4 regions of the Citrobacter farmeri genome follow, and region 1 is predicted to be linked to each of the others. Evidence: predicted binding sites of a transcription regulator. Region 1 holds the regulator's gene; each other region holds the start of a gene.
The links. The regulator CRP, encoded in region 1, controls carbon source genes, mostly activating them, when cyclic AMP is high. The targets are predictions, from matches to a motif close to ATGTGANNNNNNTCACAT.
Positions count from the first base shown of each region.

Region 1 (3,187 bases):
TCCAGAAACTGATCCGTGATACCAGCGAGCGAGGCCATTCTCGTGAGGCGGTGATGGATTCAGTGGTGCGTTCGATGGACGACTATATCAACTACATCACGCCGCAGTTCTCCCGCACCCACATTAACTTTCAGCGTGTACCCACCGTTGACACCTCAAACCCGTTCGCTGCCAAGGGCATTCCATCACTGGATGAGAGCTTTGTGGTGATTCATTTTCGCAATCTGGAAGGGATCGATTTCCCCTGGCTGCTGGCGATGTTGCAGGGTTCATTTATTTCCCACATCAATACACTGGTGGTACCTGGCGGCAAAATGGGGCTGGCCATGGAGCTCATTATGTTGCCGCTGGTGCAGCGACTGATGGAAGGAAAGAAAATCGAGTAAGGTGAGATATTGCCGGACAGCGACGTGGCGTTATCCGGCCATGATCATCAGGCAGCAATCACTTCATACGAATGGGTAATATTGACCGCTTTTCCCAGCATCAGCGCCACGGAGCAATATTTCTCCGCCGACAGATCGACCGCACGCGAAACGGCGGCATCCTTCAGGTCGCGACCCGTAACGATAAAGTGCAGATTGATGTGGGTGAACAGGCGTGGCGCCTCTTCGCGACGTTCTGACGTCAGTTTCACTTCGCAGTTCGTCACATCCTGACGGCCTTTTTGCAGGATAGAAACCACGTCAATCGCGCTGCAACCGCCTGCCGCCATCAACACCATTTCCATCGGGCTCGGCGCTTTATCACCAGAGTTACCGTCCATCAAAATCTGGTGACCGGAAGCCGACTCACCCAGGAAGGTTAACCCCTCAACCCATTTAACACGCGCTTGCATATTTTTTAACTCCAGTGCGTCAATTTTCCTGACAGATTACGCGTACATAACAATTCTCGCAACGGAAGGCGACCTCCGTCATGCTGAAGCGAGACACCAGGAGACACACGGCTAAAGCTATGCTAAAACAGTCAGGATGCTACAGTAATACATTGATGTACTGCATGTATGCAGAGGACTTCACATTAAAGGCTGCAGTTCGTTTTTGACAGCCTCTTCCCAGGACGCGGGAAGCACATTTTTGCAACCCCAGAGACAGCGGATTTTTTTGGCTCTGGAGACAGCTTATAACAGAGGATAATCGCGCATGGTGCTTGGCAAACCGCAAACAGACCCGACACTTGAATGGTTCTTGTCTCATTGCCACATTCATAAGTACCCGTCCAAGAGCACGCTGATTCACCAGGGTGAAAAAGCAGAAACGTTGTACTACATCGTTAAGGGCTCAGTGGCAGTGTTGATTAAGGATGAGGAAGGAAAAGAAATGATCCTTTCTTATCTGAATCAGGGTGATTTCATTGGCGAACTGGGCCTGTTTGAAGAAGGCCAGGAACGTAGCGCATGGGTTCGAGCGAAAACAGCGTGTGAAGTGGCTGAAATTTCCTATAAGAAATTCCGCCAGTTGATCCAGGTGAACCCGGATATTCTGATGCGCCTGTCTTCCCAAATGGCTCGCCGCCTGCAAGTTACTTCGGAGAAAGTCGGTAACCTGGCCTTCCTCGACGTGACCGGTCGTATCGCCCAGACGCTGCTGAATCTGGCGAAACAGCCTGATGCGATGACTCACCCGGACGGTATGCAGATCAAAATCACTCGCCAGGAGATTGGCCAGATCGTTGGCTGCTCTCGCGAAACCGTTGGTCGTATTCTGAAGATGCTGGAAGATCAGAACCTGATCTCCGCTCACGGTAAAACGATCGTCGTTTACGGCACTCGTTAATCTCATCGGAAATGACGCGCTACCGGGTAGCGCGTCATTTTTGTTTTGCCAATGTGGCGCAGACTGATTTATCACCCAGAAATCAACTATGCACTACGTCAAACGCTGGTGCTCTGTTTGCCCGTGGCCGTTGGCCTGCTCATCGGGCAGTTACATCTGGGCCTGCTTTTCTCTCTCGTTCCCGCCTGCTGCAACATTGCCGGGCTTGATACTCCGCACAAACGCTTTTTCAAACGCCTGATCATCGGTGCATCGCTGTTCGCTGGCTGTAGCCTAATCATGCAACTTATGCTGGCGCAGGCGGTACCGTTGCCACTGATCCTGACCGGTCTGACACTCACGCTCGGCGTCACCGCAGAATTGAGCTCTCTTCACGCCCGCCTGCTCCCGGCCTCACTGATTGCTGCGATTTTCACACTGAGCCTGGCAGGGAACATGCCGGTTTGGGAGCCTCTGCTGATCTACGCGCTGGGCACGCTATGGTACGGGCTGTTTAACTGGTTCTGGTTTTGGCTCTGGCGTGAGCAGCCGCTTCGCGAATCACTAAGCCTGTTATACCGGGAACTGGCGGATTACTGCGAAGCCAAATACAGCATGCTGACCCAACACACTGACCCGGAAAAAGCCCTGCCGCCGCTTCTGGTTCGCCAGCAGAAAGCCGTCGACCTCATCACCCAGTGCTATCAGCAGATGCACATGCTATCGGCGCACCGCAACAACGACTACAAACGGATGCTGCGCGCCTTTCAGGAAGCGCTGGATTTGCAGGAACATATCTCCGTCAGCCTGCATCAGCCGGAAGAAGTGCAAAAGCTGGTCGAGCGCAGTCACGCGGAGCAGGTCATTCGCTGGAATGCACAAACGGTCGCCGCTCGCCTGCGCGTACTGGGAGATGACATTCTCTATCACCGACTACCGACGCGGTTCACCATGCAAAAGCAGATTGGTGCACTGGGAAAAATTGCTCATCAGCATCCGGATAACCCCGTCGGACAGTTCTGCTACTGGCACTTCAGTCGCATCGCCCGCGTGCTTCGCACCCAGCGTCCGCTTTACGCCCGCGATCTGATGGCCGATAAACAGCGTCGGTTACCCTTGCTTCCGGCACTGAAAAACTACCTCTCGTTGAAATCTCCGGCGCTGCGTAACGCCGGGCGAATCAGCGTCATGCTCAGCATAGCCAGCCTCATGGGAACGGCGTTACATCTGCCGAAACCTTACTGGATCCTGATGACGGTGCTGTTTGTGACGCAAAACGGTTACGGTGCCACCCGCGTGCGTATTTTGCACCGCTCGGCGGGAACGCTGGTAGGGCTGATTATCGCAGGCGTGACGCTGCACTTTCATATTCCCGAGGGATATACGCTGGCCCTGATGCTGGCGATCACCCTGGTCAGCTATCTGACCAT
Region 1 covers NZ_CP077291.1:4,400,042-4,403,228, forward strand. The annotation lists gene I6L53_RS20845 (phosphoribulokinase) at 1-386, shown strand, start outside; gene I6L53_RS20850 (OsmC family protein) at 434-838, opposite strand; gene crp (cAMP-activated global transcriptional regulator CRP) at 1,146-1,778, shown strand; gene I6L53_RS20860 (YccS/YhfK family putative transporter) at 1,830-3,187, shown strand, end outside.

Region 2 (3,187 bases), 1.4 Mb from region 1:
GGAATCTATTGCGACGCTGGAAGCAGAAGGTTTCCCGATCTTTGCCTACGACGGTTCTCTGGGCGGTCAGTATCCGGTGATCTGCGTCGTCCTGTTCAACCCGGCTAACGGCACCTGCTTTGCCTCCTTTGGAGCGCACCCTGATTTTGGTGTTGCACTTGAGCGTACGGTGACGGAGCTGTTGCAAGGCCGCGGTCTGAAAGATCTCGATGTCTTCACGCCGCCGACCTTCGACGATGAAGAAGTGGCTGAACATACCAACCTGGAAACACATTTCATTGACTCCAGCGGCCTGATCTCCTGGGATCTGTTCAAGCAGGATGCCGACTATCCGTTCGTTGACTGGAGCTTCTCTGGTACCACAGAAGAAGAGTTCGCCACCCTGATGGCGATCTTCAACGCGGAAGATAAAGAAGTGTACATCGCCGATTACGAACACCTGGGCGTTTACGCCTGCCGGATCATCGTTCCAGGGATGTCTGATATTTATCCCGCTGAAGATTTGTGGCTCGCCAATAACAGCATGGGCAGCCATCTGCGCGAGACCCTCCTCTCACTGCCGAACAGTGCCTGGGATAAAGAAGACTATCTCAACCTGATTGAACAGTTAGATGAAGAAGGGTTTGATGATTTCACCCGCGTTCGTGAACTGTTAGGTCTGGCAACCGGATCGGATAACGGCTGGTACACCCTGCGTATTGGCGAGCTGAAAGCAATGCTGGCGCTGGCAGGTGGCGATCTGGAACAGGCGCTGATCTGGACTGAATGGACGATGGAATTTAATGCGTCGATCTTTAGCGCTGAACGGGCGAATTACTACCGTTGCCTGCAAACGCTGCTGCTTTTGTCGCAAGAAGAAGAGCGTGAACCGCTGCAATATCTGAACGCGTTTGTCCGCATGTATGGCGCTGCTGCGGTCGAAGCCGCCAGCGCAGCGTTGAGCGGCGAAGCGGCCTTTTATGGTCTTCAGCCGGTAGACAGCGATCTGCATGCTTTCGCGTCACACCAGTCGCTGCTGAAGGCCTATGAGAAGTTGCAGCGCGCAAAATCTTCATTCTGGTCAAAATAAAGACAATTAACCTGCGCTATGTAGGTTTAAATAATCGTCTGAGCTATATTACGGGGCGCTTTAAGTGCCCCGTTTTACTTATTTTTGGCCATCCGAAAATAAATGTAATAACAAGGTTAAATATTGGTAGTTGATATTACGCATTTTAACAGCCAGTTGTTACTTTGCCTGCCAATTACTCCATATTAATTAACTGGCCAGCAGACCCAGGAAGGAAAATTTTCAACTCATTTGCTAAATTTTAAAATTTATTTTTATCATATAAATCAATAAATTACACCGTAATTGCATAAAAACCATGCGCATTACGGGCCTATAAGCCAGGCGAGATATGATCTACATCAATTTCTCATCTATAATGCTTTGTTAGTATCTCGTCGCCGACTTAATAAAGAGAGAGTTAGTGTGAAAGCTGACAACCCTTTTGATCTTTTACTCCCTGCAGCAATGGCCAAAGTGGCCGAAGAGGCAGGCGTCTATAAAGCAACGAAACATCCGCTTAAGACTTTCTTCCTGGCAATTACTGCCGGTGTGTTCATTTCCATCGCCTTTGTTTTCTATATCACCGCAACGACCGGTACAGGTACGATGCCCTTTGGTATGGCGAAACTGATTGGCGGTATCTGCTTCTCTCTGGGGTTGATTCTTTGCGTCATCTGCGGTGCAGATCTCTTTACGTCAACCGTGTTGATTGTCGTCGCCAAAGCCAGTGGTCGTATCACCTGGGGTCAGTTGGCGAAAAACTGGCTCAACGTCTATTTTGGTAACCTGGTTGGTTGCTTGCTCTTTGTGCTGTTGATGTGGCTTTCTGGCGAATATATGGTCGCCAACGGCCAGTGGGGAATGAACGTCCTGCAAACCGCCGACCACAAAATGCACCATACTTTTATTGAAGCCGTCAGTCTCGGTATCCTCGCAAACCTGATGGTCTGCCTGGCCGTATGGATGAGCTATTCAGGCCGTAGCCTGATGGATAAAGCGTTTATCATGGTATTACCGGTTGCGATGTTTGTTGCCAGCGGTTTTGAGCACAGTATCGCAAACATGTTTATGATCCCAATGGGTATTGTAATCCGTGATCTCGCAACACCGGAGTTCTGGAGCGCAGTTGGCTCGACGCCGGAAAATTTTTCTCACCTGACCGCGATGAACTTCATCACTGATAACCTGATTCCGGTTACGATCGGCAACATTATCGGCGGGGGTTTGTTGGTTGGGTTGACATACTGGGTCATTTATCTGCGTGATAACGATCATCATTAATCTCTGATGACCGCCACACGCAGTAAATAAAAAATCCACTTAAGAAGGTAGGTGTTACATGTCCGAGCTTAATGAAAAGTTAGCCACAGCCTGGGAAGGTTTTACCAAAGGTGACTGGCAGAATGAAGTAAACGTCCGTGACTTCATTCAGAAAAACTACACTCCGTACGAGGGTGACGAGTCCTTCCTGGCTGGCGCGACTGATGCGACCACTGCACTGTGGGACAGCGTGATGGAAGGCGTTAAACAGGAAAACCGCACTCACGCGCCTGTTGACTTTGACACCTCTGTTGCTTCCACCATCACTTCTCACGACGCTGGCTATATCAACAAAGCCCTTGAGAAGATTGTTGGTCTGCAAACTGAAGCTCCGCTGAAACGTGCGATCATCCCGTTCGGTGGTATCAAAATGGTTGAAGGTTCCTGCAAAGCGTATAACCGCGAGCTGGACCCAATGCTGAAAAAAATCTTCACTGAATATCGTAAAACCCACAACCAGGGTGTTTTCGATGTTTACACCAAAGACATTCTGAACTGCCGTAAATCCGGTGTTCTGACTGGTCTGCCAGATGCGTATGGCCGTGGTCGTATCATCGGTGACTACCGTCGCGTTGCGCTGTACGGTATCGACTTCCTGATGAAAGATAAATACGCTCAGTTCGTCTCTCTGCAGTCTGACCTGGAAAACGGCGTAAACCTGGAAGCGACTATCCGTCTGCGTGAAGAAATTGCTGAACAGCACCGTGCGCTGGGTCAGATCAAAGAGATGGCTGCTAAATATGGCTGCGATATCTCTGGTCCGGCAACCAACGCTCAGGAAGCTATTCAGTGGACTTACTTCGGCTACCTGGCCGC
Region 2 covers NZ_CP077291.1:2,975,750-2,978,936, forward strand. The annotation lists gene ycaO (30S ribosomal protein S12 methylthiotransferase accessory factor YcaO) at 1-1,069, shown strand, start outside; gene focA (formate transporter FocA) at 1,475-2,332, shown strand; gene pflB (formate C-acetyltransferase) at 2,391-3,187, shown strand, end outside.
Region 2: a site for CRP is predicted at 1,399-1,416, ahead of focA (formate transporter FocA). Genes of this name have one in related genera too.

Region 3 (3,187 bases), 1.2 Mb from region 1:
CCAGCACTGCCTGTAGTTTCGCACGCGCTTCGGCATCATCTTTCGCCAGATTGCCGGAAATCAGCATTTCAACACACAGCGCCATCGTCACCTCGAACAGGCGAGGGTTGCGGTACTCACCGGTCAGGAACTGCACCGCTTCGCGCACTTCCACTGCGTTACCCGCGCTGGAGGCCAGCACCTGGTTCATATCGGTCAGCAGTGCAGTTGTGCGCACGCCCGCGCCGTTCGCCACGCCAACGATCGCTTCCGCCAGCGCTTCAGAGAGTTCATAGGTCGGCATGAACGCACCGCTGCCGACTTTCACGTCCATCACCAGCGCATCCAGCCCTTCCGCCAGTTTTTTCGCCAGAATGGAACCGGTGATCAGCGGGATGGAATCCACCGTCGCGGTGATATCGCGGGTGGCATAAAAACGTTTGTCCGCCGGTGCGAGCGAGCTGGTTTGCCCAATGATCGCCACACCCACGTCCTTAATGATTTCGCGGAAACGGTTGTCGTCCGGGAAGATATCAAAGCCCGGGATCGCTTCCAGTTTGTCGAGCGTTCCGCCGGTATGACCCAGTCCGCGTCCCGAGATCATCGGAATGTAGCCGCCGCAGGCCGCTACCATTGGACCAAGCATCAACGACGTCACATCGCCCACGCCGCCGGTGGAGTGTTTATCCACGATCGGACCGTTCAGATTCAGACTCTTCCAGTCCAGGACGGTTCCTGAATCCCGCATTGCCATCGTCAGCGAAACGCGTTCCGGCATAGTCATATCGTGGAAGAAAATGGTCATCGCCAGGGCGGCGATCTGCCCTTCAGAGACAGTGTTGTCACGAATACCGTTGATAAAGAAACGAATTTCTTCATCACTCAGCGCATGACCATCACGTTTTTTACGGATAATTTCTTGTGCGAGAAACACGTTAACCTCCCGATTAGAGCCGGGTAAGCAATGTGCTTCCCGGCGAGTCGTATTGATGCCGGATGGCGGCTAACGCCTTATCCGGCCTACGATGGGCAATTCAAACTTAGTAACTGCTTGCGCTCTTACCGTCCCCGTGACCCAGCGCTTTCAACAGGCTGGCCAGCAGACTGGATGCCCCAAAGCGGTAGTGACGGGAATCCGCCCAGTCAGCGCCAAACAGTTCGTCAGCGATAGCGAGGAACTGCTGTGCATCCTCTGCGCTACGCACGCCGCCTGCCGGTTTGAAACCAACCGTTTTGGAGACGCCCATATCGCGGATCACTTCCATCATGATGCGTGCGCTTTCCGGCGTGGCGTTCACTGGCACTTTACCGGTAGAGGTTTTGATGAAATCAGCACCGGCTTTAATCGCAATTTCAGACGCTTTACGAATCAATGCCTCTTCTTTCAGCTCACCCGTTTCGATGATCACTTTAAGCAGCACGTTTGCCGCCGCACAGGCGTCTTTACAGGCTTTAACCAGATCGAAACCGACCTGTTCGTTACCGGCGATCAGCGCACGGTACGGGAATACCACATCCACTTCGTCGGCCCCGTAGGCAATCGCCGCACGGGTTTCCGCCAGCGCGATCTCAATGTCGTCGTTGCCGTGCGGGAAGTTGGTAACCGTCGCAATACGGATATCCGGTGTGCCCTGCTCTTTCAGCGTTTTACGTGCAATCGGAATAAAACGCGGATAGATACAGACCGCCGCAGTGTTGCCGACCGGGGTTTTCGCCTGATGACACAGCGCGATCACTTTTTCATTAGTGTCGTCGTCATTCAGGGTGGTCAGGTCCATCAGTTTCAGTGCGCGCAGGCTGCTTGCAGTTAAATCGCTCATAACATTCTCCAACGGCATCGCCGTATAAAATACTCACCTTGCGAGTCTGTTAGTATTCTAACATCCACTCGCCATTACACTTCGATATACATCACAGTTAATGAAAACTACGTACAAATTTGCATTACTGTAATGAGATCTACTTCAAACAATCTCTCTTTTCTGTCGATATCTTCTCCACTCAGGCGCATCAGGATCAAAGAGCTGACAGCACATCTTTCTACAATGACATGATGATCTTCGGCCGATAAAGGAATCACGATGCCCACGACCCATGAAACCGCGCTGCAACAACGCTGCCAACAAATCGTCACCAGCTCACTCCTCAGTCCGGAACAGAAACGCCATTTTCTCGCCCTGGAAGCCGAGAACAATCTGCCTTATCCAGCACTGCCTGCCGGGGCGCGCCAGGCGTTGGACGATGGCGTTATCTGCGATATGTTCGAAGGTCACGCGCCGTATAAACCACGCTATGTACTTCCCGATTACGCTCGCTTTCTGGCCAACGGTTCAGCCTGGCTGGAACTGGAAGGGGCGAAAGATCTGGACGATGCGCTGTCCCTGCTGACCATTCTGTATCACCACGTGCCTTCCGTTACATCGATGCCGGTTTACCTGGGGCAACTGGATACGCTGCTGCAACCGTATGTGAAAATTCTAACACAAGAAGCGATCGATATTCGAATAAAACGTTTCTGGCGTTATCTCGACAGAACGCTGCCTGATGCATTTATGCATGCGAATATTGGCCCCGCTGATACGCCCATCACGCGGGCCATTTTACGCGCCGACGCAGAGTTAAAGCAGGTTGCGCCTAACCTGACGTTCATCTACGACCCAGAGATCACACCCGATGATCTCCTGCTGGAAGTGGCGAAAAATATCTGCGAATGCAGCAAGCCGCATATTTCCAACGGCCCGATAAATGATAAAATTTTCACAAAAGGTCGCTATGGCATCGTCAGTTGTTACAACTCTCTGCCGCTTGCCGGTGGCGGCAGCACGCTGGTTCGACTCAACCTGAAAGCCATTGCCGAGCGCAGTACCTCTGTCGATGACTTCTTTAACCGCACGCTGCCATACTATTGTCAGCAGCAAATCGCCATCATCGATGCGCGATGTGAGTTCCTCTATGAAAAGTCACATTTCTTTGAGAATAGCTTCCTGGTGCAGGAAGGACTGATCGATCCACACCGTTTTGTGCCGATGTTCGGCATGTATGGTCTGGCGGAAGCGGTTAATCTGCTGTGTGAAAGAGCGGGCATGAACGCGCGCTACGGCAAAGATGAGACGGCGAACGATCTGGGCTATCGCATCAGCGCCCAGCTTGCTGATTTTGTTGAAAACACACCGGTGAAATATGGCTGGCAGCAGCGTGCCATGCTGCA
Region 3 covers NZ_CP077291.1:762,889-766,075, reverse strand. The annotation lists gene deoA (thymidine phosphorylase) at 1-913, opposite strand, end outside; gene deoC (deoxyribose-phosphate aldolase) at 1,020-1,799, opposite strand; gene I6L53_RS03580 (YjjI family glycine radical enzyme) at 2,061-3,187, shown strand, end outside.
Region 3: a site for CRP is predicted at 1,932-1,949, ahead of deoC (deoxyribose-phosphate aldolase). Genes of this name have one in related genera too.

Region 4 (3,187 bases), 1.7 Mb from region 1:
GGTGACCACCTGTATCTGGCGATTTTCATCGATGTCGAGGGTACCGGTTCCCATCACATCCAGTCGATCGGAGTGCTGCAGACCGGTCTGCGTGTTGTCGAGCATCAGAGCGTCGCCGTTGCCGTCGTACCAGCCGCCAAAGCGTTGATAAGCTACAGACAGCCGACCAGACGCGCGATCTGTACCGCCGCTGACCGCTGCGGCAACGCGCTCGTCGTGATCGTTACTATTGTTAAAGCCGGATTTACTACCCAGTTCAAGTTCTACCTGGCTATCCGCCTGGCCCTTTTTGGTGACGATGTTAATTAAGCCACCGGTGCTGCCGCCGCCATACAGCGACGTTGCGCCTGAAATGACCTCTATGTGTGCGATGTTAAACGGGTCGATCGCATCCAGTTGACGGCTGTCGGTGCGCGATGAGTTAAGGCGTACGCCATCGATCAGCACGACAATCGCGCGACCGCGCATGTTCATACCGTAGTTGGTGCGCCCCTGACTACTGACGTCAATGCCCGGGATCAGTTGGGCCAGCACGTCTTTGAACTCTTTACCGCCCTGAACCTGTTGCTCAATCTCCTGGCCTTCAATCACCCAGGTGGTCTGCGCCATTTCGGCTACGGTTTTCTGGCTGCGGTTGGCGCTGACGATGAGGTTTTCTTCTTCTGTTTGTGCCGCCGCAGCGGGCAGAGTCAGGGCTAACAGGATCGGGTTGAGGACCCAAAGACGCTTATTCATTCGCATTCCTTTCTGAAAATATCTGTACAGGTAAAGTGATTTAACCGGGTGTAGCCGGTTGTTACATTGTGAAACAGATGTAAAATCAAATGCGAATATTGCTGATAATAATTGCCATTATCAATATTTTTTTGCGGAAAATTGAATCTAACTGAATGATAACACTAGTAATTGTGCGGGAATTGCGGCATGGAAGAACCGGGAAACGAAGTTCCCGGTCATAGATAACGATCAGGCCTTGAGCAATTCAGGCCACAGGCGCAGGGTGGTGCGGGTGATTTGCATCAGCTTATCGAAACTGGCACCTTCACGGGCGCTGATGGACATACCCTGCAAGATGCAACTCAGATATTCGGCAAGATTTTGCACATTGCAGTGCGCCGGGATCTCACCGCGTTCCTGCCGTTGACGCAGAAATTGCGTCAGGGTCTGCTCCTGCATAGCGTGACGTGATTTCACCGTATGTGCAATGTCACGTGACGCGGCGGCAAGCGTCGCGGAAGTGTTGATCATAAAGCAGCCAGCGGGGGTATCCTTGCTGGTGAAACAGGTTGCCACCGCGGTGAAGTAATCCTCCAGAGCGGCTTCAACGCTTTTCTCTTCGCAGAATAACTGCGCTTCATGTTTTGCCGCGAAGCGGGCGATGTATCTGTCCAGTACGGCGCGGAACAACCCCTCTTTATTGGTAAATTCCGCATACAGCGTTGGCGCTTTCGCGCCCGTTGCTTCAACAAGGTCAGAAAGCGATGTCGCTTCATAACCGTGCTGCCAGAAGAGTGTCATGGCCTTATCAAGCGCGGCTTCCCTGTCGAACACTTTTGGTCGGCCACGGCTTTTTTTTACACAACTTGTCGATTCAGTTGTCATGGTGCCGTTGTACCTTAATGGGGTTAGTGAACAACCATTATAAAAATAAACCAGCCCAGGCTCCAGCGCATTCGCGAGAAAAATATTATTAGCCTAGTTTTATGAAAGATAAGGGCTTTTTGTTTTTTATAACGTTCGTTATAAAAAATGGGTTGACGTGTGACCTGGATCACATCTATCATTTACCTATCGATCGTTAAGTAAATGCTTGCGACGCCCAATCATCTGCAAAAGGTCACTATTATGAAAAACGTAAAAACCCTCATCGCTGCTGCTGTTCTCAGTTCACTGTCATTCGCAAGCTTTGCGGCTGTTGAAGTTCAGGCAACGCCAACAGGTCAGCAAAAAGTCGGCACCATCTCTGCAAACGCAGGCACTAACCTGAGTTCACTGCAGGATGAACTGGCGCAAAAAGCGGATGCTATGGGAGCGAAATCTTTCCGTATTACTTCCGTGAGTGGTCCGAACAACCTGCACGGTACTGCAGTAATTTATAAATAAGCATTACCCCTCATTGATGCCAGCTACTGCATAAAACGCGATATAAAAAAGCCCCGCTGAAACGCATTCAGCGGGGCTTTTTCATGTCCGGAACAGTTACATCGACTGCTGATCCACCTCATGATGACGTCTGACATCGACCGGCATCCCGGAGCGAACATCCATCACATGCTGCATCACCGTCGCGTCTGTCTGCGCAGAATCTTTAAACGCCTGCAAGGTGTTGTTCAGCACGATAGGCAGAACCTGCGGGTCATCATCAATATTCTTTGACAGCGGCTGGTGGACTTCGACCAGTCGCGTACCATCTGGTTCAACCGAAGCTTTGATTGGGGTATTGATGATATTCACTTTAGTGCCAGGCGTAACCTGTCTGAACAGGGTCTCGATGTCGCCATCGCGCAGGCGGATACAGCCTGAACTAACGCGCATGCCGATACCGAAATCGGCGTTGGTGCCGTGCAGCAGATAGACGCCACCATAAGCGGCTAAGCGAATGGCATGGTGTCCCATCGGGTTATCCGGTCCGGCGGGGACAACGGCGGGGAGATCGATCCCCTGTGCTTTATAGCGGGCACGGATATTTGCCGTCGGCGTCCAGGTTGGGTTAGCGCGCTTGTCGGAAACCGTCGTGACCATCGTTGGGGTCAGAGTATCACCACCCAGTTGGCCAATGCCGATAGGGTAGATCGTGACCGCGTTTTTCCCCGGATGATAGTAATAGAGACGCAGTTCAGCCAGATTGATGACAATGCCTTCACGCGGCGCGTCCGGCAACAGTGTCTGCAACGGGATGGTCAGCACGCTGCCCGCGCGCGGAACGTAGGGATCCACGCCAGGATTTGCCTGCAACAGGGCGAGAAAACCGACGTTGTACTTTTTCGCGATGGCTTCCAGCGAACCCCCGTTATTTTCAACAACGTGGTATTTATTTTCCCCGACCACTTTGCTGCCCGGTGGAGGAAGAGGCCAGGTATTCGCCTGCGCGGGAAGCGCAAACGTAATGCTGGCGGCGAGCGCAAAAAAGGCCAGCCAGCGAGAGAATCGCATATTATTCATTATCATCACAAATCAAAGGGTTATT
Region 4 covers NZ_CP077291.1:2,703,099-2,706,285, reverse strand. The annotation lists gene I6L53_RS12775 (TonB-dependent siderophore receptor) at 1-735, opposite strand, end outside; gene comR (TetR family copper-responsive transcriptional repressor ComR) at 967-1,602, opposite strand; gene bhsA (multiple stress resistance protein BhsA) at 1,846-2,103, shown strand; gene ldtC (L,D-transpeptidase LdtC) at 2,200-3,165, opposite strand.
Region 4: a site for CRP is predicted at 1,760-1,777, ahead of bhsA (multiple stress resistance protein BhsA). Genes of this name have one in related genera too.